DNA from 3 places in the Alteromonas sp. 07-89-2 genome. Region 3 is predicted to be linked to each of the others. Evidence: predicted binding sites of a transcription regulator. Region 3 holds the regulator's gene; each other region holds the start of a gene.
The links. The regulator sigma-54, encoded in region 3, starts transcription at its own class of promoters, with help from an activator protein. The targets are predictions, from matches to a motif close to GTTGGCACGNNNNTNGNNT.

Region 1 (7,891 bases), on a different contig from region 3:
CTGCGCCTCTGAAATTCCTCTTATTTGTGCTAATCGTTTAGGCAAATGATGTAGCCAGAACTGGTTGTCGTAATGAAGGTCCAGCAAAGTGCCGTCCATGTCTAACAGTACAGTTTCTATTTCATTCCAGGGCAGAAAGGGCAAGCGATTTTCCTTATAATGAAGTAAGCTAAGAAATTGTATACAAGTATGATAACAAAGTTGTAGCGATAGACATGCCAAAAATTGATTCGAACAAACCGTTACCACAAATTCATTCTCGTGAAATCGTTGCGCAAAGCAAACTCTTTAGGGTAGAACGCTTAGACCTTGAGTTTTCGAACGGCGCCACCCGTGAATTCGAGCGGATGGCTGGCGGAAACAGGGGCGCGGTAATGATAGTGCCTATGCTTGATGAAAACACCATGGTGTTAATTCGCGAATATGCTGCCGGCACACATTCGTATCAACTAGGCTTCCCAAAAGGTTTAATAGACCCTGGCGAAACTGCCATTGAAGCTGCTAATCGCGAACTACAAGAAGAGGCAGGCTTCGCGGCCAATGATCTTGTGGAGCTTCATAAGGTCAGCATGGCTCCCACTTTCTTTAACGCCAATATGACCATTGTTTTGGCTCGAGACTTGTATCCAAAGCAACTTGAAGGCGACGAACCTGAGCCTCTTGAGGTGATTCACTGGCCTTTAGATGAAGCAGATGCTTTACTTGCACGAGAAGACTTTGTAGAAGCACGCTGTATAGCCGCGCTGTTTTTAGCTCAAAAGTGGTTTAAGGAACAATAAACAATGCCCGATGACGCCCATGCCGACCTACTAGAACTTGCGAAAGAAATTGCCATCGAAGCCGGTGAAGCCGTATTAGAAGTATACGATAAAGGGGAGTTTGACGCTTATCAAAAAGACGATGAGTCTCCCGTTACCAGCGCAGATTATTTGGCAAATGATATCATCAACAAGCGCTTACAAGCCGCAACGCCTGATATCCCAATCCTCTCAGAGGAAAACAAACATGCAAGTCTAGAAGAGCGAAAGCATTGGCCTCGATACTGGTTAATCGATCCCATCGACGGAACCCAAGAATTCATTGCTAGAAGCGGTGATTTCGCAGTAAACATTGCGCTAATAGAGAACAATGAGCCGACAATAGGCGTTATCTTTTGGCCTCCAGGGCAGTCGTTATATTACGCCCAGAAAGGCAAAGGCGCGTTTAAGTCATCACCTGATGGCGATCACCCAATAAGCGTACGCAAGCTAGACGACCCTAAAAATAGTGTGGTGATGATTGCAATAAGCCGTCGTCAGTCGAGAGAAAAAGTGCTCAGCAGAATGTGCGCCAAGCGCGTATATCAAACGCTTCCATTGGGAAGCTGTTCCCTGAAAGCCTGCTTTATTGCCGAAGGAAAAGCTGATGTGTTTATGCGCATCGGTATTACCGGCGAATGGGACACTGGCGCATCGCAATGCATTGTCTCTGAAGCGGGTGGGAGTATTGCCGCCGCTAACTTCGAACCTCTTACCTACAATCAGCGTCATTCGCTAGAGAACCCAGATTTTGTGGTAATGGGCGATCAAAGGGTGCCATGGCAAGATGTAGTCCAGTATGATGACTTCGTAAACCCACATCAGCACTAGCGCGTAATAATTTACTTAGCGCAGCGTGTTAACCTACGTATAATAGCGTAGTAATGTTGCTGGGCCACATTACTCTGGTAGTGGTTAAATCAAGCCAGATGGAACCAAAAAGTAAAAGGAGTAACCTATGATGACTACACGTATTCGCACGTTGTCTGCAGCATTGCTCGCATGTGGGCTAGCATTTCCCGCCGCAGCCGATTGGTCAATAGACGGCGAAACAAGTGCACTACACTTCTTATCGACGAAGAATGCACAAGTCACCGAAGTACATAAGTTTGATAGCTTTGATGGTACGCTGTCTGACGGTGGCAAACTTAACGTGGCGGTTGACTTATCGTCAGTGAATACAGCCATTGATATTCGCAACAAGCGAATGCAAGAGATGCTGTTCAACGTGACCAAGTTTGCACAAGCGACATTTGAGGCCAACTTGCCTGAGTCGATGATGAACCTGAAATCGGGCCAAGTTGTTAACGGGAAGGTAGACGGTATTTTGATGTTGCACGGAAAAGCCGTTCCTACGTCATTTGCTGTTAAAGCAAGTAAAGTAGACAACGATACGCTTACCGTATCAACCACGTCACCAACGTTAATTAAAGCAGAGTCTTTTGGACTTGCTGAAGGCGTAGCTGCACTTCAAAAAATTGCAGGGCTTAAGAGCATAACAACAACAGTACCCGTAACGTTTTCAGTTACGTTTACTCAGTAAAACACTGTTATTGCCGCCGTCTATCGATAAAAAGCTAGGTGGCGCGTAATTAAACGCAATAAAAAACCGCACACATGTGCGGTTTTTTTGTTTTGATATCTACTGTGAGTCTATTATGCGCTGTTAGGAAGCCTGTGGCGCATAGGCAATGGCTTTTGACTTAGTACTTGCTCTGGCATGCTCTGCCACACGTTATCAGGAAGCGCAGGTACTTCTGCCTTGTGCTGTGATATAGCGAAATACCCCATTGCAACGCGTAAACGCTTAAGTGCTTTACACTCATTCACTTCCTGGTCAATGATGAACACGCCCCACTTACGCATGGCTATGCCTAGTTTATCGCTGCTTGTTAAGCGGATAACCGGCGCCGCTAACACCATGCCTACTAATACGGGTAACAACCACATAAATAGCGACGGGGTGAAGTAGAAAGTAGTTACGCCCCACGCTACCGCTAAACAGCTCATAATTTGCGTGTGTTTAATTGCAACTTTCCATGGCACTTTGCGCCCTTCACGCTCTTGCGCTTCCCATTTAACAGAGTGGCCAACAAAAACGCTAATCACAAAATAACTGTGATAGAACATCATTAGCGGCGCAATAAGCACGGCCATAGTTAATTCAATTGCTGCCCCTTTAAGCAAAGACCACGCGCCACCAAATTCGCCGCGACGTTTTATTAAAGCTAAGGTAATACCGAGAAGTTTAGGCAAGAATAGTAACGCCGCCGTACCCCACATGGTTACCATCATCATGTCTTGGCGCGCTACCTGCCAACTAGGGAAAAGCTGGTATTCAGACACGAAGAACTCTGGCACTGACGTGGCGCGAATTAACGCATCTGCTGTACCTAGCGCCAACATGCAAAATAGTATGAGTGAAGAGATGTACGCAAACGCACCAAATAAGAAGTGCAGGCGGTTTGCCATTTTAAGACCTTTAACGTTCAATAACCCTAAATGCTGTATGTTGCCCTGCACCCAGCGACGGTCGCGAATTGCGTAGTCAACAATGTTACTTGGCACTTCTTCATAGCTGCCCGTGGTGTCGGTAAGCAAGTAGGCCTGCCAGCCAGCACGGCGCAGTAGCGCAGCCTCAACAAAGTCATGACTTAAAATTTCACCGCCAAAAGGCGCGCGCCCTTCAAGGGTAGGTAGCCCGCAGTGCTGCATAAATGGTGCAATACGAATAATGGCATTGTGCCCCCAATAGTTTGCACTGTCTGTTTGCCAAAACGATAGACCTGTCGCCAACATTGGGCTGTAAAGGTGAGCAGCAAACTGCACAAAACGACCAAAGAAGGTGTTTTGACGTACCGGCATTGGAATGGTCTGTACCAACGCCGTATCAGGGTTTTGCTCAATACGACGCGCCAAGTCTTGCATGCGCTCTCCAGTCATTACGCTGTCGGCATCTAATACAATCATTGACTCGTAATTTGCACCCCAGCGTTCACAAAACTCTTTAAGGTTGCCCACTTTTCTGTGCAGGTTTTGTTCGCGACGACGATAAAACACTTGACTAGAGAAGGCACCTAAACGCTTTTTCAAACGGGTAAAGGCACGTAGCTCTGCATCCGCTTTTTCCATATCGCGGGTGTCGCTGAGCATGAAAAAGTCGAATTTAGAACTGTTGTCACTTTCCATTAATTCGCGAATACAAGCTTCAAACCCCACCATAATACGGCGGGTATCTTCGTTATAAACCGGCATGACCACGGCGTGCTTTTGCGTTAATGGCGCAGTAGCATCAGGAGGCGTTTGATTTCTGCGCAAGCTCAACGGGTCGACGTTAAAAAGCTGCAAAAAGATACCGATAATGCCTGTCCAAAACGCCATACACAACCATGCGAACAGGGTTAGCCCCAACCCCAGCTGTGCAATCTCTAGGTTGGTAAGGCCGTTAGGTAAAAAGATTTCGTACAAACTCCAACCGGCCAGTGCCGTGCTTGGAATAACTAGCATTGCCATGATAAACAAACGCATATGCTCTCCTTTTAAGATGAAATGTGAAGCACGTGCAGTGCCATCACTTTTAACCTGAGGCACGGCTTTAGCCTCGTCCGATATCGCTGCGCAAGCGCGATTATTTTGGTTGGTAGACATAATTCCAAACCTCACTCACACGTTTACCGTCTTTCTCTATGTAAGCGCGCATATCTACCGTCTGCTTTTCTTTCGGCTTAACAAAGAAGGTGGCCCGCCACTCTTGTCCATCAGCAACGGGGTAAAGTCGCTGCTGAGAAATCGTGCCGTTAGTACCCTGTACCACCAACTTCATCGACTCGTTATCAAAAGCAATGGCAGAAGGCGCGCTGAAGTCCACGCTGAACTGTCGTGTCGTATTTAGACTGTCGTTTTTAAACTCGTCACCCGGCAACACAGCCTTGCCTTGGCGGGTACGTACTACTGAGGCCAGTTCACTGACAAACGGATTTTGTTCTACGGTTTTAAGCTCGTAAGCGAAATACAGTGATTCGCCCGAATTGAATGGCTTTTCAGGCGTCCAAAAAGCCACGATATTGTCGTGTATTTCGGATTTAGTTGGAATTTCGACGACTTCTAATCGGCCTTTTTCAAAACCAGCTTCTGGCGTCACCCATAGCCCTGGGCGTATATGGTAATTGGCCTCTGCGTCGAGGTAATTATCCCATTCGCCGTCGCGTTGAAGCATGCCGAATCCTTTAGGGTTTGCGTCGCTAAGTGACGTGACTTGAAGGCGTGCAGGATTAGTCAGTGGACGCCAAATTTCTTCACCAGCGTGAGTTACCATGAGCACACCGTCACTATCATGCACCTCTGGACGATAGTCGTCATGACGCTTTTCTGTGTTCTCGCCATACAAGAACATACTGGTAAATGGTGCAATGCCTAGCTTGCTCACGTCATCTCTGGCAAATAACCAACTCTCTACTTTAACGCTGGTATCAATATCAGGCTGTATAACAAATTTGTACGCGCCCGCTACAGAAGGGCTTTCAAGACGCGCATAAACAGTAATAGGTTTACCCTCACTCGGTTCTATGACCCAGAACTCAGTGAAGTGGGGGAACTCTTCGCCTTTGGCTAGCGCCGTATCAATCGCAAGACCTCGTGCAGAGATACCGTACACTTGATTTTCACCTACAAGACGGAAGTACGATGCCCCCAAAAATACAGCAAATTCGTCTTTGTACTCTTCGTTCTTGATAGGGTAGTGAACGCGAAATCCAGCAAAGCCTGACTTTTCGTCCGTTAGCCCAGCTAACCCCGACGCAGACCCGTCGTAGTTGAACATGTCACTGTTGAACGCTAGGCGTTCAGGCTTATTGCTTTCACCAATAGTGTGGATAGTGACGGGGTATTCATATAAAAAACCCGGGTGAAAAAACTGCAGTTCGTAGTCATTCTCGTCATGCCAAAGACTCTGCTCGGGCTTGAAGCGAATTGAACGATACGTAGTGTAGTCAATTTCTTTAAGCTTGCTGTTTAACCCGTGATCGTCCTGCTCGTAGCTCTCTGTCGCTGACTGGCGTGCAGCATCAATAATTGACTGAAGAACCGGCGATGCTTTTTGAGGCTGATTATCGTTGTTAACCTCAACTGCACCGGCTTGATGAAACGCAAATAATGCGATGACACTGCTCATCGCTAAAAGAAGGTGTGACAGCTTATTGCGCTGACGCACATTCGTTTGTAAATCTTTACCGAAAATCGAAACTGGCTTAGCCATTTGTCCTCTCCTTATGAAAACAATGGTTATCCAGATGACCATCAACAACTCGTTACACGCCTTACTTACTGAAAAGCGTCTTTTACAAAAACGGTATTGATTGAAGCCACGCGAGAAAGGCGCTCTCTTCCTTTCTTTATCCACTAATATCGTGAAAAACCGAATTCCTTGCCGAAGGGCTAAAGTGAATGTTGGATAACACACAGAGACTTGAGCAAAAGCTGTTCCAACACGAAATAGCCGCCGTTATTTTTTATATTTTTCATAATTTACAATGCCTTACAAACACACACATTGTGGATTATTGGAGAACACTGGCTTGTAAAAATGTCCGATGAGTTAGACAAAAGGATAACTGTTGTTTTTTAGAGACAGTTTTATGTGCCAACGTTTTACTAGGAATACATCAAACTTTGATTTTGAACATTTCAAATGTGTAGCCTCTAAAAAGCCAGACGTATTTTATCTATAAATATTAGCTACATAGATAAATTAAGACATATCAAAATAGTGATTTAGTACGAAGTTGGCAAACGCTTTGCTATTCATCATGTTGATAAATAAATCGGACACTATTTCTTAACGGAAATAACAAAGATGGCATGAAGGCAAGTACGGCTTTGTGTTCATCAACCAAGTAGCCTTTTGTAGCGCGCTGTTAAGCGCTGACTTGCGCTTGGGTTTGCACATTTATAACAAACCGAGAACATTCGCGATGAACAAGGTGGGTTACTTAACATACTAAGGAGTTATCACATGCGTAAATCATTCACACTTATTGCAGCAGCACTAACTGCGGCAACACTTCCTCTTACAGCTATGGCCGACAAGCCTGACTGGCGTTACGTAGAAGGTGGTTACACCAAAATGGACTTTGACGACAATGAGTCTTTTGAACCAGACGGTTTAACCGTTAACGGTAAATACCTATTGAATAGCAACTGGTACCTAAACGGCGAGTATAGCTTCTTTGAAGAGGGCAACTTTGACTTTGATATGCTGACACTAGGTGCGGGTTACCGTTTACCTGTTAACGCGACAACAGACGCGTATTTTGGTGCCAACTTAGAGCGTATTGACGGTGACGTAAACGACGAAACAGGTTACAGCATCAATGCTGGCCTTCGCTCGATGATCACAGAGCAGGTAGAGCTGGCGGGTGAAGTTGGCTACTACGATGTAGACGATGGTGAAGCGACATTTAGAGTAGGCGCTAACTATTACATCACGCCACAATGGGCTGTGGGTGCAAACTACAGAATCATTGATGATTTAGACATTATGCAGGTAACTGCACGTTACGCGTTTTAAGCCTTCCTCTCCTCAGGTAGGTAGCCGGGCTGCTCGACCCGGCTTTTTTGTGTCTATTGTTCTTCAGCTTCGCTTGGCTCAATATCTTCTTTTCTTTTGATATCTACACTTTCATGAAGCTCTGAATAGACCAGCACCGCCTCACCCGACTTGAGTCTGTTTAACACTTGCTGCACTTTCACATCTAGCGCAACTTCTTCAGCGCCGTAGTCCGTGCCCTCTCGCAGAACAAAAGACTCAGCCAAGCTATAAAGCGTATCGGCTTCTAGCGCGTCAATGGGGATTATCATTCACACTCCTGATAAAAAGCGTTTGGGTAAATTATTAGAACATCAACATTAGCGGCTGACATAACGACACGTAGTATTTACAGGTAAGGCTTCACTTACAAAACGTTTCACCCGTTCGTGCAGCCATACTTTAGGATTTAATATAGAACCTTGCATGAACCCAACGTGACCGCCTCGTTCACTTAGCTCCACGGTAACGTTGCGCGCAAGCTCTTCTTCCTTAGGCACAATTAAGTGAT
Region 2 (7,891 bases), on a different contig from region 3:
GTGTTCGGAAAGAGGGACAATATCACCCGGACGTTCCGAAAGCGGGCGCCACTCGATAGGGAATACATTTAAGCGATAGTACAAATCTTCTCTAAACTCTCCCGCATCCACTGCTTTTCTCAAATCTCGGTTACTTGTAGCAATAACACGGACGTTGAGCTTAACGGTTTTACGTCCGCCAAGACGCTCTACTTCGCGCTCTTGTAACACGCGTAGCAGTTTAGCTTGAAGCGCCAAATCCATCTCGGTTATTTCATCAAGTAACAGCGTACCGTCTTGGGCTTGTTCAAATTTACCCGGGCAAGCTTGGATTGCGCCAGTGAACGCACCTTTTTCGTAACCAAACAAGGTCGCTTCTAGCATGTTCTCTGGTATGGCTGCACAGTTGATGGCGACAAATGGCGCATCGCTTCGCGGCGACTGATCGTGAATATAGCGAGACAGCACTTCTTTACCCGAACCGCTTGGTCCCATAACCATCACAGTGGCGTCGGACTTCGCGACTTTGCGAGAAAGCTCAAGTAACTTCAAGCTTGAAGGGTCAGCAACAATAGGCGTGCGTGACTCTATTTTTTGTGCAGGCGCGTAGCGTCCCACTAAATTAAGCAGTACTTCTGGGGCAAACGGTTTGGATAGATAATCTGTTGCGCCATCGCGCATTGCCTGCACGGCATCATCAATAGTGGCATAGGCTGTCATCAATAGCACCGGCATATTGGGGTACTTGGTTTTGATACTTTTAAGTAGCGTTAAACCGCTCATTTCGCCCATTTGAATATCGCTTACCACTAAATCGACGGAGCGCGAAGACAGCACCATTAACGCTTCTTCAGCACAGTCAGCGGCAACAACCTCATAGTTACCTAACAGAAGAGTGTCTAGGAGTGCTTCGCGTAATCCTGCGTCATCTTCAACAATTAAAATGGTAGTTTTAGACATTATTCTCTCCTATGACCTACGCAACATGCGTCAATGTTTGTAAAGATTGAGCGTTCACCACACATGGCAAAGACACACTAAAGCACGCCCCACCTTCTGGCATATTTGATACGCTAAGCAAACCGTTGTGGGCGTTTACGACGGATTTAACAACCGCAAGGCCAAGGCCCGTGCCATGAGTTTTAGTTGTGAAAAACGGTTCAAAAATTTTGTTTTTGAGTTTATCCGGTACGCCAGGACCTTTATCTATAATGGCCACATGCAAACGTTCATCAGACACTGCAGTTTCTACGTGCACGCACTCCCCTTTTGGAGTAACTTGGCTCGCGTTGTGAACAAGGTTTAATAACGCGCCTTGAAGCGCTGTAAGATTACCGGTAATAGATACGTTTTTATCGAAGCCGCTAAAAGTTAGCGTTTGCTGTGCTTGAGCCGTCATGGTTTGGGCAATGCCTTCAATTGAAGTAAACAACTCTCCCAAGCTAATTTGGCTGACCACTTGTTCTTCCCCTGACTTAGCGAAAAGCAGCATGTCGTTAACCTGACTCTCTAGCTCTTTAAGCCTGTCAGTTAGCTTGTTTGCAAATTGAGTTTGTGCTTCTTGTCCCAAGCCTTTGCGCGTTAAATTAGACGCATAGAGCATGGCCGCAGAGAGAGGCGTACGAATTTGGTGAGCAAGGGATGCCACCATTTTTCCCAAAGAGGACAGGCGCTGCATATGACTCACGCGTGCTTGCAGCTGCCGCGTTTCGGTTAAGTCGGTAATGACAATTAATTGCCCAGGCTCATTTTCTAATGGCGTGATAGAAAGCTTCACTCGGCGACCGTCAACAAGTGAGACTTCGTGGCCATCGTCAGCGCGAGGCTTGAATGAGCGCGTGATAATACTTCGCCACACTTCCTCTTCCAGCGGTTCACCTAACAGTGCTTTCGCTTGCTCATTGGCTTGGCGTACGATCCCTTTGCCATCTATAACGATAACGCCCGCAGGCATTACCTGAAGTAAGTGTTCAAGTCGACTCGCCTGCAACCGTAAAGACGAAATATCGTCACAGCTTGAGGGGTCGTATTCATCACGAGATATCGCATTATCAATACTATCTAACGCATAGCTTGATGCTGAGTACTCAGTTGATTGTGGTGTGCTGTCAAAAGCCATATTGCCCTCGTCAAATTGCAGACGCTGTTAAACTATGGCTTAAATAAAGCAGAAGATGTGCCAATTCATCATTGGCTTATTTTTCAGTTAGATAGGATGAAATTATAGAGAAAAGCGCAACGTCAATTACCTGACATTACGCTTCTTCAGTACGTTGAATATCGTACTTCCGCATTTTCTCGACAAGCGTTGTTCTGCGCATACCAAGTTTGTCGGCAGCTCGAGCCACCACCCAATCTTGATTGTCTAACGCCTGTCGAATGAGGTTTACTTCCAACTCAGAAAGGTACTCTTTGAGATTAACCCCTTCCTCAGGTAAAGATGAAGAAACCATTCCGTTCAAACCCTCATGGCTTTGCTCGTTAAGATCTTCTTCTGGCTCTTGTGCGGCCGCTTCAGCAAAGAGTGCATTGAATGCTTCACGCTCAAGAATTTCTTCTGGATAATCAGGCTCGTAAGCCTGTACATCACCGTATTGATATTTCTCAGGTAAATCGGCGATATCGACGATTTGACCAGGATAAAGAATAGTTAAGCGTTCAACCAAGTTAGACAGCTCACGAACGTTGCCCGCCCATTCGTGCTCCATTAACGAGGCGATCGCTTGCTCGGTAAAGCGCACACCTTCCACCCCATCACCTTGGATACGGCTATTTAGCTCTTGAAGCAATAAGGGGATATCGTCTTTTCGTTGTCTGAGTGCAGGGCTATCAATTGGGAATACGTTGAGTCGGTAATACAAATCCTCACGGAACTTGTCTTCACTGATCATGGTTTCCAAATTGCGGTGCGTCGCGGCGATGATGCGTACGTTACACTGAAGGGGCTTGTTGCCGCCCACGCGCTCGAAGGTACGCTCTTGTAACACGCGCAATAATTTAACCTGCATCTGAAGCGGCATATCGCCGATTTCATCCAAAAACAACGTACCGCCTTCCGCTAACTCAAAACGGCCTTTACGCGCGCTGATTGCGCCAGTAAATGCCCCTTTTTCGTGACCAAATAGCTCGCTTTCTAGCAGCTCGCCAGGAATGGCACCGCAGTTTACCGGAATAAATGGCCCGTCTTTGCGTTCAGATAAGAAGTGAACATTACGTGCAACGACCTCTTTACCTGTTCCAGACTCACCTAGAATCAAGACAGTGGCATCAGTTGGAGCAACCTGTTCAACTAATCGACGAACTATTTGTATTTGTTCGCTTTTACCAATAAGGCTTCTAAACAGTCGCGTCTTTGTTCCCGATGTACGAGACAAGCTCGGTTTGCGCCTTGAGTATTCTTGGCAACGATGGATAGCTTGGGTCAAAACGGGATAGGTTAATGGCGTTGCAATAACGCTAACGAGATTACACCCTGCTGATGCTTGGCTATTATTTTCAACCAATGCTACAAATGGTATGTGAGGAAACTTCTCAACCAGTCCGCTGACTATGGCTGGCGATATGTGCTCTATAAGAACAGCATCAGCCCCACTATCTTGCAAATACCGTTCGCAATCACTAAAGCCTCGCGATTGACACGATTCTCCCATGAAGGTAACGATAGTTTCCAAGTTTTGAATAAGTTCCTGGTTGTCACTAACCAGCAAAATGTTCTTCATCAATTCCCCGAGAACGCTTTGTTATTATTTACAGTTTAGCGCATTTACAAATTGTAACGACAAAAGATCGGAGCGCAACCGCTGTTTTCGGAAATGTATCAATAAAAAAAGCAGGTTACCCTGCTTCTTTCGATTAATTTTAGCAAAATTAACGTATGTTGGTTTAACTCAACAGAGATAAAACCTGACTTTGCTGCTGATTCGCTTGCGCTTGAACGGTTAGCGCCGCCTGACCAAGCACATCGTTTGACGCTTGCTGTGACACAGCTTGAGCAAAATCAAGATCTTGAATGCGGCTACGCGCTTCAGCGGTGTTCACGTTAGCTTGAGTAAGAGAACGCGCCGCACTTTCGAAACGGTTTTGGGTAGCACCTAAATCGCCTCGCGCGTTACCGAGCGTTTCAATTGCAGCATCAGTTGCACCTAGCGCATCTTCAATGCTGGTTCCCGACGTAATATCGATAGACAGCACATCGTTTAATTGAGCAGCAACATCCTGTGTATTGACGCTAATTGATTGACCCGCACTTGAACCTGATTGGAATTCAAGTGAGCCATTTTCAGATAATAACGGCTTGCCAGCAAAATTCGTCTGCTCAATGGTTTGGGAGATATTCTCTTGTAATTGCGTAATTTCAGATTGGATAGCACGGCGATCGCCATTGCTCAAAACACCATTACCAGACTGTAAGGTAAGTTCACGAATGCGGTTTACATCGTCATTGATGCTGCCTAAACCACCCTCTGCAACCTGCGCCACCGAAATTCCGTCGTAAACGTTATTGATAGCCTGACGGTTACCTTCTACTTCAGAGGTTAACCGGTCGATGATTTGCTGAGCTGCTGCGCCGTCAGTTGCATCGTTAACTTTCTTACCACTGGCAAGCTTTTCCATCAAGGATTCTTGCTTCTCTTGCACTTGGCTGAGAAGTGAGGACGTTGAACTATTAACTTGCATGATGCTTTCCTAAAATATGTAACTCGTTAAGTTTAGCAGAAAGCTGAGCAAAATGTAGTCACCCATTTGTATGATAGTCGATACCTTTACGAACAAATCTATACGCTCATGGAATAGTTTGACTTGCCGATAAGTTATGAGTGTACAATTTGTTTATTTTCAGAGATTAATGCTATGACTACTGTGGTGACGTACGGCACCTTCGACCTTTTCCATATAGGGCATGTAAGGCTTTTAAAGCGATTACACAGCTTAGGCGATAGGCTAGTGGTTGGTTTGTCCTCTGATGAATTCAATACGGTGAAAGGTAAAAACGTAGTCATACCATATGAAGACAGAAAAGAAATTTTGCTCTCCTGCCGTTATGTCGACGATGTATTTCAAGAAAACTGTTGGGAACAGAAACGAGAAGACCTTGAGCGAGAAGGCGCTGACATTTTCGCGATGGGTGATGACTGGATTGGAAAGTTCGATGATCTGCAAGATATCGTTAAAGTTGTGTATCTACCGCGCACACAAGATGTCTCTACTACTGAACTTAAAACCGTTATCAGCGAAATTCAAAACGAAAAAATTCGCCAATTGCAAAGCCTAACAGAGCATTTAAATGCGTTGATGCAGCGGCTTTGAGCTCGCTGTTAGACTCGAGCTAGCCTTTTTTGAACGGAAAAAGTAAATGAACGTAGCCATAATCCCAGCAAGGGGCGGAAGCAAACGCATTCCTAGAAAAAATATAAAACCGTTTTGCGGTAAACCTATGGTCGCCCATGCAATAGAAAATGCGTTGGCAAGCCCCTATGTAGACAAAGTAGTGGTTTCAACAGACGATGAATCTATTGCGAACGTAGCAAGAGATTATGGTGCTGAGGTGCCATTCATGAGACCTGCAGAATTGGCAGATGATTACACAGGCACTAGTCCTGTGGTTCGCCATGCACTGAGCACTCTGTTAGAAAAAGGCTGGGATATAAATTATTGCGCCTGTGTATATGCAACATCGCCTCTTCTGACCACATCTTTAATTAATTCTTGCTATGAAATGCTAATGAACGCTGACGATACAGACTACGTATTTACAGCGGCAAGATTCTCATTTCCAATTCAACGGGCGATATTACAAACCGAAAATGGCGGCGTAAAACCTTTTGACGAGTTTGGCATTACTCAGCGCTCACAGGATTTACCACCTGCCTTCCATGATGCAGGACAGTTGTATTGGGGCCATCACAAAACCTGGCTTGATACTACCAAACGCATTTTCGGTGCCAACTCGAAAATGGTAGTAATGCCAGACCACTTGGTGCAGGATATTGATACACCTGAAGATTGGGTTAGAGCTGAACTGCTTTACAAGCTTGTGCAGAGCGAAAGCGTAAAGTGAGGATTGTTTTTAGGGTCGATGGTACGGCGCAAATAGGACTCGGCCACGTTATGCGTTGCTTAACCTTGGTCACACAAGTACTTCCCTCACACAACGTAACATTCCTTTGTTGTGCGTTGCCTTCAACTCTACAACAACAGATACAGCGTGCTGGAATTAAAACATTGTCCACGCCATCACTTCATAAAGGCGAACGGAAAGGTAATGCTTCGGCAGTCTTAAGTGAAGCAGCGCAAGTCTCTCATGCTGCTCACTGTATAGCGCTTCTTGATGATATAAACGATGAGCCTATCGACATGCTTATAGTCGACCACTATCAGCTATCAGCTTCGTTTAGTAAAGTAATGCGCAGTCGCTGCAAACATATTGTTGTCATTGACGATTTAGCAAACCGCCAACACGACTGTGACGTGATTTTGGACCAAAATCTCTTTGAGGACTTTGAATTCCGATACGATCAGCTTGTCCCTCCTCATTGCCAAAAACTCTTAGGACCCGGGTTCGCTATTTTAAGAAATGAGTTTTACCGCGCACCACCAATGCCTAGAAATGACAATCATATTCTAGTCTGCTTTGGCGGCAGCGACCCTGGGAATTTAACAGAGCGCGTCGTTGATGTTTTGATTGAATTAAAGTCTTTAACTTTTTCAGCCGATATTGTTGTCGGAGCGGCTTATTCCGGCGTTAGTGCGCTAAAAGCAAAAGTTGAACGCCTACCTAACGCGAAGCTTCACGTCGCTTGCGGTCACATATCCGAGCTTATGAAAGCCGCCAATACAATGATTGGCGCTGGAGGTTCGATGCACTGGGAGCGCGCGGCATCGGGGGTAGCGGGCATAATTATCACATTGGCTGATAATCAAGTTGAAACGACGCGATGCTTGCACGAACGGCATTGCTGTTTGTGGCTAGGAGCATGTGACGAGGTCACTAACGAAGATATTAGCAAGGCCGTTGAATTTGCGATAAATTCGCCGCAAGAAATGCGTAAACTAGCAAACAACGCGGCATCTTTGGTGAGCGCAAACAAAAATCCATCTTTTGTAATGGATACTATATTGAACATTGTTACGAGGTAGTCATGAAACCAATCTCAATCGGTGATATTCAAATTGGTCCGGGTCTCGCTCCCTTTATCATCGCAGAAATGTCTGGAAATCATGGACAATCATTAGAAAAAGCCTACCGACTCATTGATGCAGCTGCAGAAGCTGGCGCACATGCCATAAAATTGCAAACCTATACACCAGACACGATCACTTTGGATTGTCATGAAGGCGAATTTTTTATTGAAGACCCAAATAGTCTTTGGAAAGGAAACTCTTTGTATAACCTCTACAAAGAGGCGATGACGCCTTGGGAATGGCATAAGGAGCTATTCGACTATGCCAAAGAGAAAGGCCTATTGGCATTTAGCACGCCCTTCGATTTAACTGCTGTCGACTTCCTAGAAACATTGAATCCTCCTTGTTACAAAGTAGCGTCTTTTGAAAATACTGACCACGCTATCCTAGCGGCTGTAGCAAAGACAGGGAAACCCGTTATTGTCTCTACAGGCATGGCTAGCCAGGCAGAAATAGCCGAGTCTGTTGAAGTACTCCGTTCCAATGGGTGTGATGACATCATATTACTTAAGTGCACCAGTAATTACCCAGCAAACCCGGTAGACGCCAACTTAAAGACAATTCCTCATTTGAGCGAACTTTTCGACTGTCACGTTGGACTTTCCGACCATACACCGGGGGTGGGGGTAGCTGTCGCTGCGGTGGCACTTGGCGCAACAGTCATTGAAAAGCATTTTGTTTTAGACAGAAACGGTGGAGAGGTTGACGCAGAATTTTCTCTTGAACCCCA
Region 3 (7,891 bases):
CTATTGCTAATCTGGCAGAGCGCTTAAACAATGAATTTATCGCTGCCTGTAATATTCTCTTTGCCTGCAAGGGTAAAGTTGTCGTGAGTGGTATGGGAAAGTCTGGGCATATCGGAAATAAAATTGCCGCTACGCTTGCCAGTACAGGTACTCCTGCGTTTTTCATGCACCCTGGTGAAGCCAACCATGGCGACTTGGGCATGCTAAGCAAAGGCGATGTCTTACTCGCCATCTCTAATTCTGGCGAGACTAACGAGCTAGTTAACTTATTGCCCGTAGTTAAGCGCTTAGGCATACAGGTGGTCGCCATGACCAACAGTGCTTCCAGTTCATTAGGGCAACACGCAGATGTCGTGCTTGATATCAGCGTTGAAAAAGAAGCGTGTTCGCTAGGTCTTGCTCCTACGTCAAGCACAACCGCCACACTGGTTATGGGTGATGCGCTTGCGGTAGCATTGCTCGACCAAAAAGGTTTCACCTCAGATGACTTTGCGCTTTCGCACCCAGGCGGTAGCTTAGGCAGAAAACTTCTGCTTAAAGTTAGCGATATCATGCTAAGCGGCAGTGATATCCCCCTTGTCCATGCCAGTGCTTCTGTCGCTGACGCACTGCTGGAAATATCTAAAAAGGGGTTGGGTATGACAGGCGTGATAGCGGCAGACGGTACACTGACAGGCGTCTTTACGGATGGCGACCTACGACGAATTCTCGATGCCCGCGTAGACGTACACAGTGCGACAGTAGAAGAAGTAATGACTAAGGGCGGCAAGACTACCACCGCAGGTCAGCTGGCTGTAGAAGCCCTGAATTTGATGGAAACCCATAAAATTAGTGCGTTAATGGTTACTGACGATAAGCGCAAACCTGTTGGGGCTTTTAACATGCATATGCTACTAAAAGCAGGAGTGCTTTAAATGACAACCACCTTGTACACGGAAATAAATGACTCGCTTTTCGCAAAACTAGCCAAGATAAAGTTGCTGGTATGCGACGTTGATGGTGTGTTCTCAGATGGCCGAATTTACTTAGGTAACGACGGTGAAGAACTTAAAGCATTCCATACCCGTGATGGATATGGTGTAAAAGCGCTAGTGAGCAATGGAGTGAATGTCGCGGTTATTACTGGACGTCGCTCTGCCATTGTTGAAAATAGAATGAAGGCACTGAATGTTGCACATATAATTCAAGGCGAAGAGAATAAAGCAGACGCGCTTAGCGACCTGATGAAACGCCTTGAGTTAAACACTGACGAAGTGGCTGCGGTAGGTGATGACATGCCAGATACGGGTATGTACAAGCACGTTGCAGTTAAAATTGCGGTTGCCGATGCCCATCCTTACGTAGCAAAACAAGCAAACTGGATTACGACCCTTCCCGGTGGGTTTGGCGCGGTCCGAGAAATATCGGATACCATTTTGCAGGCCAAAGGGGTAGCAAATGAGATTTTTGGAGCTAGTGTATGAGCCTGTTTGGCTTTAATCGCTTAGGATTAAGTATATCGGCGCTATTTATTCTGGCGATGCTGATGTACATCCCTACGTGGATGGAAGAGCAGCCTGAAACGCAGGGGAATCGTGAAAACGATGCGCTAAAGCCCGCCTACAAAGCAAAAAATCTAACCACTACGCTGTACAATCAAGACGGTGAGTTAAATCACAAAGTATTTGCAGAGTCGATGGAGCATTACGACCAGCTTGGCTTTGTATTGTTTCAGCAACCTAAATACACCCTTTATACAGAAAACGCGTCATCACCATGGGTGGTAACCGCTGATGAAGGTACACTATACAATAACGAGCTAATCCAGCTGGAAAACCAAGTTAATATTGAGAACCAAACTGGCGATGACTTTGTCAGAAGTATATCGACCGAGTACATTCAAATTAATTTAGAAACCAAGCAAATGACATCTGACCAACCCGTTGAAATACTGGGCACCCAATATGTCATTTTAAGTAATGGGTTTAACGCGAATTTACGCACACAAGAATACGAGCTTTTAGATCATGTACAAACCACTTATTCCCCTAGCAACTAGTTTATTGCTTGCCATCGCTAGCGGTGCGGTACACGCCAGTGAAGATGACTTTTCGCAGCCCATAAAAATAGGCTCGAACACCCAGTTTATCGACGGTAAAAATAAAACCGCGTTGTACAAAGACGACGTACTCATAACTCAAGGCTCTTTGGTTATTGAAGCTGACGAAGTGGAAGTAATTGCCACTGACGGTGGTGGTCGTGAAATATTTATTGCTAGAGGAAAGCCTGCAAGCTATTCCCAGCAATTGGAAGACGGCACGCCAGTTTCGGCAAAAGCTAATGAAATACGCTATGAAGTGGTGAACCGAACGATTTCTCTTGCCGGAAACGCAGAGTTGAAACAAGACACCAGTAAAGTACAGGGTGACAACATCACGTTCGATATGATTACCGAGCAATTGCTAGCGACTGGCGGAGCAGGTAAGGATGGTGAGGGTCGAGTGACCACAGTATTCACACCTGAGACCATTCGCAAAACTTCGTCTAAGAAAGACAAAAAAGACAACGAGGGCAATGAATAGCAATGGCAACTTTGAGCGCTAAAAATCTTGCTAAGGCTTACAAGTCAAGACAGGTTGTTCGAGATGTAAGTCTGTCTGTCTCAACGGGTCAAATTGTTGGTCTTCTTGGCCCAAATGGCGCTGGTAAGACCACCACATTTTACATGATTGTTGGTTTAGTGAATCTGGATAAAGGCAAGATTGAAATCGACGACAATGAGCTAACTCATCAGCCCATGCACGAGCGTGCACGCCGCGGAATTGGCTACCTACCGCAGGAAGCCTCTATTTTCAGAAAACTCACAGTGCATGAAAATATCATGGCCATTTTGCAAACCCGTAAAGATTTAAATTCACAACAGCAAGAAGAAGAAGCAGATGCGCTACTTGATGAATTTAATATTAACCATATACGTAATAGTACGGGGATGAGTTTGTCAGGGGGCGAACGCCGTCGCGTTGAGATTGCCCGCGCTCTGGCAGCAAAACCGCAATTTATTTTGTTAGACGAACCATTTGCTGGTGTTGATCCAATATCAGTTAATGATATAAAGAAGATAATACAACATCTTCGCGATAGGGGTATTGGAATCCTTATCACAGACCATAACGTACGAGAGACATTGGATGTTTGTGAAAAGGCGTACATTGTGAGTCATGGCGAGCTTATTGCGCAAGGAACGGCGGAACAGGTTTTAAGTAATCAAAAAGTAAGGGATGTATACCTAGGCGAACAATTCAGGCTATAGTTAATGTAACCGAATTGCCATTTTTCAGTTTCGCTCTGGTATATTCAATTTAGAGCATTTAAATAAGACGTAGATGAAACCATCTTTACAGCTAAAATTTAGCCAACAACTTACCATGACACCACAGCTTCAGCAGGCCATTAAACTGCTGCAGCTTTCTACACTTGATCTTCAACAAGAGATCCAAGAAGCGCTCGATTCTAATCCGCTATTAGAAGTTGAAGAAGGTAACGACGAGCCGCAACTAGAAAAGAACAATATCGACAACGATGACAGCGGCTCTGAGGCCACTGCTTCTGCATCTAGTGACACACTAGAAGCCGGCGATGCACTTGAGAAAAACGATCTTCCCGATGAGCTGCCAATCGACAGCACATGGGACGAATACTACTCTGCTTCATCTTCGCCTGCTCCGGGTCCATCCAATGACGACGAGCAAATCTTCCAAGGTGAGACTACTGAAGATATTCAAGAACACCTTCTTTGGCAAATGCGCCTTACCCATTTCTCGGATACCGATCGCGCAATCGCTACAGCAATCATCGACTCTATCGACGAGTCAGGTTATTTAACCGTTACCCTTGATGATATTTTAGAAGCGGTTAACGATGATGATATGGAAGAGCCGATTGAAATGGACGAAATAGAATGTGTGCTTAAGCGCATTCAGATGTTTGACCCTATTGGTTCTGGCTCACGCTCTCCACAAGAATGTTTGATGGTGCAATTGCGCCAGTTTTCAGAAGACACACCGTGGCTTGCTGAAGCAAAGCAACTGATTGAAGAGTACTCTGACTTACTGAGCAGCAAAGACTATCGTACGCTTATGCGTAAAAGCCGATTGAAAGAAGATCAGCTACGCGAGGCAATGCGTTTACTGCAAACCTTGAATCCTCGCCCAGGTAGTGCTTTAGTTACTAAAGAGCCTGAGTACGTTATTCCTGATGTCTCAGTAACCAAGAAAAATGGCCGTTGGGTGGTTGAGCTGAACCCCGACAGTCTGCCTAAGTTAAGCGTAAATCAACAATACGCTGCAATGAGTCGCCGTGCCAAGAATAGTAGCGATTCACAATTCATCCGCTCACACATGCAAGAGGCTAAGTGGTTCATAAAGAGCCTTGAATCTCGTAACGAAACCTTAATGAAGGTTGCAAACTGCATTGTGCAGCAGCAAATGGGCTTTTTTGAGCACGGCCCGGAAATGATGAAACCAATGGTGCTAAATGATGTCGCAGAAATGGTAGATATGCACGAATCCACTATTTCGCGAGTGACAACGCAAAAGTACATGCATACGCCACGTGGAATCTTCGAATTGAAGTATTTCTTCTCAAGCCACGTTGCAACAGAGTCTGGTGGTGAATGTTCATCTACAGCGATTCGTGCATTGATCAAGAAATTAGTGGCCGCTGAAAAGCCTAGCAAGCCGCTAAGTGATAGCAAGATTGCTTCATTGTTGGCCGAACAAGGCATTAAAGTTGCCCGGCGAACAATAGCAAAGTACCGGGAATCGTTGTCGATCCCGCCGTCGAACCAACGCAAAAGCCTTATTTAATCGGGCTTAATAATATAAGGAAGACGAAATATGCAAATCAACCTTACTGGTCATCATGTCGAAATCACCGACTCTTTGCGTAATTATGTCGATACGAAGTTCAGCAAACTTGAACGTCACTTTGATCACATTTCTAATGTGCATGTCATCCTGAACGTTGAAAAATTAAATCAAAAAGCCGAGGCGACCGTTCATTTAAGTGGCGCTGAAGTATTCGCATCCTCAGAAAATACCGACATGTATGCGGCGATTGACAGCATGGTTGATAAACTCGACCGGCAGGTAATCAAGCATAAGGAAAAACTGAAAAAACATTAGTAGTTAATTAAGCATGGATATACAAGCCATCGTAAGTCTGGACCGCACCGAGTGTGCGGTTCAGTGTAATAGTAAAAAGCGAATTCTTGAGATCATCGCTGATATCGCTGCCAAGCAAAACGAGAACATTGATCAGGCAACGGTACTCAACAGTTTGATGGCTCGAGAGCGTATGGGTAGTACAGGCATTGGCAATGGTATCGCCCTGCCCCATGGACGCCTGCCGGGCCTCGAGAAAGTGATTGCCATTGTTGTAACCAGCACGCCAGCAATTGACTTCGACGCCCTTGACGAGAAACCCGTAGACATCTTTTTTGCGCTACTCGTTCCTGAGGAACAGACCGAAGGACACCTTCAAACGCTGGCCACCGTGGCTGGTAAACTAAGCGACAAAGAAACGATTAAAGCAATACGTCGCGCAACGACAAGCGACGATATTCTATCTGCATTAAGTTAAACATTAAGCGCCTATTAACCGTTTAGTAGGCGCCTAATTCAACAACGCGTATGTGATAAAACCAGAGTATTAGGGAGAAAGTAGGTGAAGCTGATAATAATCAGTGGTCGTTCGGGGTCTGGTAAGTCTGTCGCACTTCGCGCATTGGAAGATTTAGGTTATTACTGTGTTGATAATATCCCGGTAAACTTACTTCCCACCTTAACCCATACAGTTGTTGACGAGTACGATCAGGTTGCGGTAAGTATCGATGTGAGAAACTTACCTAAAAATCCTGACGATTTGGTAGAAATTCTAGACTACCTGCCTTCTTCGTGGTCGATGACCATTGTTTACATTGACGCGAGCGATGATGTACTGGTTAAGCGTTTTAGCGAAACACGTCGCCTTCACCCTCTCGCCAAGCTTAATAAATCGCTTTCAGAAGCCATTAAAGCCGAGTCTGCCCTACTTGCTCCTATTGCTGAACGCGCAGATTTATATTTAGACACAGATAAGCTTACCATTCACCAACTGGCTGAGTTAATTCGAGAGCGTATCCTGGGTAAGAAAAGCTCACGCCTTGTGCTTGTGTTTGAGTCGTTTGGCTTTAAGCACGGTATTCCTAAAGATGCGGATTACGTTTTTGATGCCCGCTTTTTACCTAACCCCCATTGGGAGCCCGATCTTAAACATTTGACCGGATTAGACGCACCAGTAGAAGTATTTTTGGGGTCGCAGCCTGTAGTGACCAAGTTCATTTGGCAAATTCAGAATTTAATAACGACATGGCTGCCTCATTTAGAGCGCAATAACAGAAGTTACGTAACCGTAGCAATTGGCTGTACTGGTGGCCAACACCGTTCGGTTTATATCGCACAGACCCTGTCGAAAACCTTCAGTGAAATACACCCTGATGTACAAATTCGCCATAGAGAGCTGAATCAGTAATGACTATTCAAAAAACGCTAACTATCGTCAATAAGTTAGGGTTGCATGCAAGAGCGGCGACCCAACTGGTTAAACTGGCTAATCAATTCGACGCTAAAATCATCTTAAAAAAAGGCGATAAAGAAGCAGACGCAAGCAGTGTATTGGGATTAATGATGCTTGAAAGCCATCAAGGTGAACAGGTAGACGTGATTGTGGACGGCAGTGATGCTGTTGATGCACTTGCAGCTATTGAAGAGCTTATTGAGGGCAGATTTAACGAAGACGAATAGTCTTACTTGCCCAATCCATTGACCAATTAATCAACACTTAGCGCAGTTATCTTAAAATCCTGCGCAAAACCTACGCAATTATCATGACAGACTCATCATAATTGCGATATTCTACGCCCACTTAGGCTCTATGGCCTGCATTGTTCATCTTTTAGCTTGTAGGAATAACGCCTTATGGCAGAAGCGCTTGTTTCTAAATACGTACAAACTCAGTTACGCGCACTCAACGCTGCGTTGACCAACGGTCAATTCGTATCTGTACGTAAGCTTCTGCTTGAATTACCGCCTTCAGACGTCGCCCACATTCTTGAATCTAGCCCTAGCAGAACCCGTGACGAATTATGGGAGCTCATTGATGGTGACTTTCACGGCGACATTTTAGAAGAACTGTCTGACGATGTTCGAAACGGTATCATTACAAAAATGCTTCCCGCTAATGTGGTTGACGCACTTGAAGAGATGGATACCGATGACTTAGCAGAGACGCTAAGCAGCCTTCCCGAGCCAGTATTGGCCGATATTCTAGATTCGATGGATGCACAAGATCGCGTGCGCGCAGAGCAAGCGCTGTCTTACGGTGAGGAAACCGCTGGTTTCATCATGAACACCGACACCATCACATTACGTCCAGATGTGACCATTGACGTGGTTCTGCGCTATATCCGCTTAAAAGGCGAGCTACCTGAGAATACGGATACGTTTTACGTGGTAAACCGAACTGACAACCTTGTTGGTATCGTTCCGGTTACCCGTTTACTCACCGCAGATACCGACGATAAAGTGTCTGACGTTATGGACGAGGAATCTGAAGCGATTCCTGTGAATATGCCAGACGATGAAGTGGCAAGCCTGTTCGAGCGATACAATTGGCTTTCAGCACCTGTTGTAGATGAAAACCATCGCTTAGTGGGCCGAATTACCATTGATGACGTGGTTGATATTATTCGTGAGGACGCCGAGCACTCGATGATGAGTATGGCGGGTCTTGATGATGACGAAGATACCTTTGCACCCGTTATGCAAAGTACCAAACGACGCTCGGTGTGGCTGGCGGTAAACTTAGTGACGGC

Region 1: a site for sigma-54 is predicted at 6,264-6,282, ahead of F0261_RS11365 (glucan biosynthesis protein). Genes of this name have one in related genera too.
Region 2: a site for sigma-54 is predicted at 2,145-2,163, ahead of F0261_RS14035 (PAS domain-containing sensor histidine kinase). Genes of this name have one in related genera too.

The regions. Positions count from the first base shown of each region.
Region 1 covers NZ_VTYM01000015.1:35,650-43,540, reverse strand. Annotated here, with positions in the region: gene yrfG (GMP/IMP nucleotidase) at 1-144, opposite strand, end outside; gene nudE (ADP compounds hydrolase NudE) at 216-779, shown strand; gene cysQ (3'(2'),5'-bisphosphate nucleotidase CysQ) at 783-1,628, shown strand; gene F0261_RS11375 (YceI family protein) at 1,756-2,340, shown strand; gene mdoH (glucans biosynthesis glucosyltransferase MdoH) at 2,454-4,445, opposite strand; gene F0261_RS11365 (glucan biosynthesis protein) at 4,426-6,051, opposite strand; gene F0261_RS11360 (outer membrane beta-barrel protein) at 6,808-7,362, shown strand; gene F0261_RS11355 (YheU family protein) at 7,416-7,652, opposite strand; gene F0261_RS11350 (hydrolase) at 7,701-7,891, opposite strand, start outside.
Region 2 covers NZ_VTYM01000021.1:53,593-61,483, forward strand. Annotated here, with positions in the region: gene F0261_RS14030 (sigma-54 dependent transcriptional regulator) at 1-939, opposite strand, end outside; gene F0261_RS14035 (PAS domain-containing sensor histidine kinase) at 956-2,098, opposite strand; gene F0261_RS14040 (sigma-54 dependent transcriptional regulator) at 2,235-3,698, opposite strand; gene F0261_RS14045 (flagellin) at 3,862-4,656, opposite strand; gene F0261_RS14050 (adenylyltransferase/cytidyltransferase family protein) at 4,831-5,286, shown strand; gene pseF (pseudaminic acid cytidylyltransferase) at 5,333-6,037, shown strand; gene pseG (UDP-2,4-diacetamido-2,4,6-trideoxy-beta-L-altropyranose hydrolase) at 6,034-7,116, shown strand; gene pseI (pseudaminic acid synthase) at 7,119-7,891, shown strand, end outside.
Region 3 covers NZ_VTYM01000023.1:121,441-129,331, reverse strand. Annotated here, with positions in the region: gene F0261_RS14990 (KpsF/GutQ family sugar-phosphate isomerase) at 1-914, shown strand, start outside; gene kdsC (3-deoxy-manno-octulosonate-8-phosphatase KdsC) at 915-1,463, shown strand; gene lptC (LPS export ABC transporter periplasmic protein LptC) at 1,460-2,038, shown strand; gene lptA (lipopolysaccharide transport periplasmic protein LptA) at 2,007-2,561, shown strand; gene lptB (LPS export ABC transporter ATP-binding protein) at 2,564-3,289, shown strand; gene F0261_RS14965 (RNA polymerase factor sigma-54) at 3,363-4,844, shown strand; gene hpf (ribosome hibernation promoting factor) at 4,875-5,162, shown strand; gene ptsN (PTS IIA-like nitrogen regulatory protein PtsN) at 5,176-5,619, shown strand; gene rapZ (RNase adapter RapZ) at 5,704-6,549, shown strand; gene F0261_RS14945 (HPr family phosphocarrier protein) at 6,549-6,821, shown strand; gene mgtE (magnesium transporter) at 6,996-7,891, shown strand, end outside.